Novipirellula caenicola: one gene and its partner. Each later gene encodes a partner of the first gene's protein in a complex. Links are inferred from orthologs where the notes say so. Each region holds a gene or a part of one and is shown in the gene's direction. Other genes may lie near its edges.

Region 1 (3,081 bases):
TCCCACAGTGCTTGTTGCTCAACGAAAGGAAGTAACGGAATTAGAGCGCTCAAAGCGTTGCGGTCCGAATTGGTCGAACCTCGGTCGTTTGTTCCACCGCCGTGGACTGGCAACTGGTTGTACGCTGCATGATAGTTGTGAAGCCCCAAGCCGATTTGCTTGAAATTGTTGCTGCAGCTCATGCGGCGGGCGGCTTCACGAGCGGCTTGGACTGCGGGCAAAAGCAATCCAACCAGTACACCAATGATTGCGATCACCACAAGAAGTTCGACCAAGGTGAAACCCATTGGACGAAGGGAAGTTTTTTTCATTCAAGTTCCTTTGAAACAGACTGTAAATAAATAAGTGAAAAACAGAAACGGAGAGGTCGAAACGGCCAGTGACGGCTTAGTAACTTGCTTCAAGTGCGTCGATCGAGGCACGTTCCTCCGGAGTGAGATCAGGCTGATCAATCACCGTCGTACCGGTCTTTTCAGCACAACCGACCATCGGCACAACACACAACACAGCAGCAACAACAAACAGAGAGACTTTCAAGTGATTCATGGACCGCTTACAGAGTGGAAAGGGGGAGGGCAGGTGGGGAAGCGAAACCTTCGTCTGACGCTTGATGAAACAAGAAAAGGGTCAGTTGGTTTCGTGGCAGAATCTTATTTAGCAGCAATCAGAAAAAATATAGAATTTCCGCCAGATTGCTATTAATCGAACTCGACAATCGCAAAATGAGGGCGTATCCGAAAGCAAGTGACCTCAGGAACGTTCTGTAACCCCAAAAAGGGGTCGCCTCAGCCGTTTGACGCCTCGAAATGCCTCGTCGACGTGGCTTCACCGTGTCAAATTGAACTAGACACTTAGTATCTTTTTCGACGTTTGATCTTGGAATCGCCTGGCACGGCCTTCGACGGAGGCGTCTGCGAAGTCGCAAGTGGATCACCAACCTCGCACGTCCGACAAATTCGGCACAACAAGCAAAGTGGCGTGGCCACACCAGTGCCCCCGCAGATCCGCCGATAACCTTTCGATAAAGGAAGGCTCTCTGCGATGACCGAAACCACGACCAAAAGCAAAACGATGTCCTCACCCTCGTCAATGTTCAACGAGGCAGGATTAAAAAAAGCCGCGGTGCTGCTAAGCTCGATGCCGACCAAGACGGCTGCGCGGGTCCTTTCGCAATTGCCGCCGCGTGCGATCGAAGCGATCAGCATCATGATCGCCCAAACCGATTCGTTTGGAGGTGACGAGCAGGAAGTCGTGATCGCTGAGTTTCTCACCAGCAAAGCGAGTTCGATCTACGCTAGTCCCGGGGGACTCGAGCGAGCCAAGGAGCTGATCAAAGAAGCGCTCGGCCGCGACGCAGGTGAATTGCTGGGCAATCTGCAACAGACGATCGAGTCGATGCCGTTCGGCTTTATCAAGAAGGTCGATGCCCAAACGCTGCTGCAGTTCATCGGCGACGAGCATCCGCAAACCATCGCGTTGTTGCTCAGCCATGTCCCGTCAAATTATGCGTCCGAAGTGATGTCGGGACTCGATCCCGAGAAACAGCTCGAGGTGATTCGGCGAATTGCCACGATGGGTCGCACCAGCCCCGATGCGGTTGCCGAATTGGAGTATGGTCTGGAAATGCGGCTTAGCAGCATGGTCAACCAATCGCACAGTAACACCGGCGGCGTGGCCAGCGTGGCAGAGATCCTGAACGTGGCCGAACGCAGTGTCGAACGGAACATCATGGAATCACTCGGGCGTGATGATCCCGAGTTGTCCGACGAGATTCGCCGGTTGATGTTTGTGTTTGAAGACATCTCGAAACTTGGCGATCGCGATATCCAAGCGCTACTGAAGAACGTGGAAACGTCGCAGTGGGCGATGTCGCTAAAAGGGGCCAGCCAAGTGCTTCAGAACAAAGTGATGAAGAACATGAGCACGCGAGCCGCCGAAAATCTTCGCGAAGAGATGGAGTATCTCGGCAGCGTCCGCATCAGCGAGGTCGAAGCGGTGCAACAAAAGATTGTCGACATCGTTCGCCATCTCGAAGACACCGGCGAAATCTCGCGTCCGACCGGCGAGGAAGAAGAAGAGTATGTGAACTAATTGCCTCGCATTCGCGCGCAATCGGAATCACTGTGCAGCAATGCCGCGGGAAGGAGTGACAGGAGACAAGTTCACGCAGCCGTTAAATTGCGATCCTCAACTACCTGTCAACCCCCTCGCGAGGCATTGCTGCCTCGGATAATGACCAAGCAGCCATTACAGACTACCTACTCGTTCTAAATTACGCGATACGCGGCAAAACAATATCAAGCGTTTTCTTCAACGCACCGCCACTAGCCCGGATTCCTTGGACCTCTTTCGGCCATAGATCGATTTCCAATTGATTGATTACACCGGTCCGACCGACCACGGTGGGCACCGATAATGCCACATCGCGGATTCCGTAGCATCCTCGTTGGACCGAGCTGACCGGCAAAATGCAGCGGCGATCCAGTGCGATCGCATCAAACACATCGCGAATTGCAATGCCAACTGCGAAGCCGGCACCGCCTTTGCGTTTGATCACTTCGGCGCCACTGCCACGGGTACGCGTGAATAGATCGTTGGCCATCGTGGCGTTCCAGCCAGGGAATTTGTCCAACGGCAAACCACCGACTGCGGCGCTGCTCCAAATCGGCACCATCGAATCGCCGTGTTCGCCCAAGATCAACGCCTTGGTCTGTGTGGGCGGTGCGTTTAGCTGGGCGGCGATCAACGAACAGAAGCGGATCGTGTCCAATTGTGTTCCCAATCCGATCACCTGACTGGCGGGCAAATCAAGCATCTGGGCGGCAACGTACGTCAACACGTCCACAGGGTTACTGACCACCAACACAATCGCCGAGGATTTGGGGCCAGCCGCTTTGACGTCGCGGACGATCTGAACGAACAGGTCGGTGTTGCGATTGATCAGGTCCAATCGCGATTCGTCGGGCTTGCGGCGAAGTCCAGCCGTGATGCAAATCACGTCGCTGTCGGCAATGTGCTCGTAACCGCCGCCGACGATGCGTTGGTCGGCCACACTTGGGCTGCCGTGCTGCAGGTCAAGCG
Region 2 (3,206 bases), 430 kb from region 1 along the record:
GCGGATCAAGTCGATTGCCACCGGACTCGAAGAAATCGCGATGCTTCCTGATCCTGTTGGCGAAGTGATCGAAGGACACACGCGGCCGGGGGGACTGCAAATTCTGAAGCGACGGGTTCCTCTCGGAGTCGTCTTCTTCATCTACGAAAGTCGGCCCAATGTGACCGCGGACGCCGCAGGCATTTGTGTCAAAAGCGGCAATGCCGTCATCTTGCGTGGTGGGAAAGAGGCGATCCACAGCAGCAAAGCGATCGTCAAAGTGTTAGGCGAATCGGCCGAAGCATGCGGGGTCCCCAAGGACGCCGTTCAATTGGTCTCGACCACCGACCGACAAGCCGTCGGCGAATTCTTGTCGCTTGGCGAGTTGATTGATGTGACGATCCCTCGTGGCGGTGAAGGATTGATTCGCCGCGTTGCCGCCGAAGCGACGATGCCGGTCATCAAACACTTTGACGGCAATTGCCACGTCTATGTCGACCAAGATGCGGATATCGAGATGGCGGTCAACATCATCGAAAACGCCAAATGCCAGCGAATGGGCGTGTGCAATGCCTGTGAATCGCTGTTGGTGCACGAGAAAATCGCGGCCGACGCGCTTCCCGCCATCGCCAAACGATTGACCGAGCGAGGTGTCGAAATTCGCGCCGATGAACGCGCGATTACCTGGATCGACAATGCGTTGCCAGCGACCGACGAAGATTGGTCGACTGAATATCTAGGACCCACGATCAGTGTCGCGGTCGTCGGATCGATCGAGGACGCCGCCGCCCATATCAATCGCTACGGTTCCCATCACACCGATGCGATCGTGACCGGCGATCTGCGTGCCGCCGAAACCTTTACCACACTGGTCGACAGCGCGGCGGTGATGGTCAACGCCAGCACTCGATTTAACGACGGCAGCGTGTTCGGGTTGGGCGCCGAGATTGGCATCTCGACTGATAAATTTCACGCGCGTGGCCCTTGTGGTCTTCGCGAATTGACCACCTATAAATACATCGTCCGCGGCGACGGCCACGTGCGAACTTAGTGCGACGAATCGGGTTTGCCACCGAAGCGAAGATCGCAACCAACAAGGACAAGGGATATGTCAGACGAATCGCTCAGCCAGAACCAAGTCGAAAGCTTGCTCAAAGCGATGGAAACAGTCGATGGACCGGCGCGGGATGCGACCGATTCCGATGCCGCCGAAGCAAAGCAGAACGAGACATCGGCCGTACCACCGCGTGGGAAAACGGCCCATCAGAAAGTGTCGGGACTGCTGCCCGAGGGCACGCGAGTCACCTCGTACGACTTCAAACGTCCTGAACGCGTTGGCAAGGACCAAATGCGGGCGATGCATTCGCTGCACGAAACGCTGGCCCGAAACTATGGCGCGTCGATGTCCGGTTTGTTGCGGACCATGACCGAAGTCAAACTGCTAAGCGTCGACCAGCTGACCTACAGCGAGTTCGTCTTCAGCCTGGACAACCCCAGCTGCTTTAGCGTGCTGAAACCAAGCCCGCTCGAAGGCCACTGGATCCTTGACGTCGCTCCGACGCTTTCCTACGCCGTGATCGACCGCATGCTCGGCGGCGATCCCAAGCCAGGTGAGGCGATTCGGCGACCGCTGACCGAAATCGAAACACGACTGATTCGCCGCATCGTCGACCTGTTTCTCGAACAACTCAAAGTCACATGGGAAAACATCGTCGAACTCGAATTCGACATCGACCGGATGGAGAGCAATCCCCAGCTGGTGCAAATCGTTCCACCGAACGAAGTCATCATCTTGGTCGGATTCGAAGTCATGCTGGGCAAGAACCGGGGCATGATGAATCTGTGTATCCCGTTCAACACGATCGAAGGTTTCAACTCCCAATTGTCGCGTAATGGCTGGGTCGGTTACGGCAAAGGAAAGCCAACGGAAAAATCACGCGAACGGATTTCCACCAGCATCGAAACGGCTCCGGTGGATGTTGTCGTCACCTTGGCGAGGTCTAAAATCCGCACCGGAGATTTATTGGAACTGTCGGTCGGCGACGTGATCACGACCGAGAAGGAAGTCAACTCGCCACTGGAGCTGTCGATCCAAGACGTCCCCAAATTCAACGCCCGCGCCGGTGCGTTCAAAGGCAAAAAAGCAGTCCGCATCGAATCGATCCTCGAATCCAAACGCATCCCGCCCGAAGAAGAACCCGAGTAGCCGAGGGGGGACGCGTTTACACTCGCGGTACGGTTCGCGAGTTCAGCGAATCGCGGTGCGTGCAATCGGATTCATCGATCCCCATTCCTACCCTGCCCCCCATTCCCACCCTGCCCCTCATTCTCACCCTTTTGTCCGGCGGCGTAATCGGTGGTGAAATCGAATCTTCTAGACCGCAATGGTTGCCGATCGCCGTCGCGAATTCCTTGAAAAATTGCCGCAGCAAGCACGAGGTGGGCAAAGTAAATAACGCTAGCCCGAGTGAATGCGCATCGAATAACCGATAGCCGCTGATCCACTCGCTTGCTCTGCAATGGACGACTACCTGCTGACTATAATCATGCAGTCGAAAAACCATTGCTCCTGGCTGCTTGCGGCCCCCTCTCGGATCGAAATCCATGTATCACTCCATTGGTCATTGCCTACGCTTGCCCTCTCTACTGGCCATCTCGATGTTGGCCACCCTGACACCCCTCTCGGTGCAAGCGAAGAATCAAACCACTGCAGAACGCCAACGTCCAAAGCTTCAAATCATCAATGCCAGCGACCAAACGGTCGACATCTTTTGGCTTGCCCCCGAAGGCAAACGCGTTCCCAACGGAACCTTGGAACCTGGCGACGATACCGTCATCACCACCACGCTTGGCCACCAGTTTGCAATCGTCGGTCGCCAAGACAAACACGAGCAAACGGTCACCAGTAAAACTCGGGTGCAAGGGATTCGTTTCGATTCGAACGGTCAAGACGGAGTTCCATCGTTTTACTCGCAATCAATCAAGGCCCATGGTTTTCCGATCGTGGCCTCGGCAACGGTCAATCCATATGCCCTCAAAGAAGCGAAGTATCTGATCGAAAAGATGCTTGGCAATCGCGAGGACGTGTTGAAGGCGATGACCGATAGCGGCGCTCGGTTATGCATCATGGCTCACAATGAATTTACCACCGATCTACCAGAGTTCGCTCATTTCGCTCGCAAGGCTCCCGCCGATTTTTCGCAACTCGATGGCAAGGACTACTGGGA

What was found.
Region 2: the proteins of fliG (region 1) and fliM are in contact, whole or in part, in a crystal structure (PDB 4QRM), measured with the Thermotoga maritima proteins. The link is inferred for Novipirellula caenicola from one-to-one orthologs. Residues at the interface, in WP_004082903.1 of Thermotoga maritima: Phe122, Ser125, Glu126, His127, Pro128, Gln129, Thr130, Val133, Glu157, Arg161, Leu164, Leu165, Arg167, Ser169, Glu171, Val172, Glu175, Ile176, Asn179, Lys182; in WP_004081085.1 of Thermotoga maritima: Tyr124, Leu127, Asp128, Ile130, Met131, Gly132, Gly133, Pro134, Glu136, Pro139, Arg141, Thr144, Glu145, Ile146, Glu147, Ser149, Ile150, Lys153.

What each region holds. Positions count from the first base shown.
Region 1 is NZ_BAABRO010000001.1:247,553-250,633, forward strand. The notes cover bases 329-3,081. They hold fliG (flagellar motor switch protein FliG), read left to right. Parts: upstream 329-1,071; coding sequence 1,072-2,091; downstream 2,092-3,081. Other genes in these bases: ABEA92_RS00895 (hypothetical protein), read right to left, coding at 388-546; ABEA92_RS00905 (lactate/malate dehydrogenase family protein), read right to left, coding at 2,273-3,081. Outside these bases: ABEA92_RS00890 (DUF1559 family PulG-like putative transporter), read right to left, coding at 1-311. UniProt on the Bacillus subtilis protein: One of the proteins that forms a switch complex that is proposed to be located at the base of the basal body.
Region 2 is NZ_BAABRO010000001.1:674,297-677,502, forward strand. The notes cover bases 259-3,136. They hold fliM (flagellar motor switch protein FliM), read left to right. Parts: upstream 259-1,087; coding sequence 1,088-2,185; downstream 2,186-3,136. Other genes in these bases: ABEA92_RS02365 (glutamate-5-semialdehyde dehydrogenase), read left to right, coding at 259-1,030; ABEA92_RS02375 (hypothetical protein), read left to right, coding at 2,584-3,136. In the rest of the region: more of ABEA92_RS02365, read left to right, coding at 1-258; more of ABEA92_RS02375, read left to right, coding at 3,137-3,206. UniProt on the Bacillus subtilis protein: One of the proteins that forms a switch complex that is proposed to be located at the base of the basal body.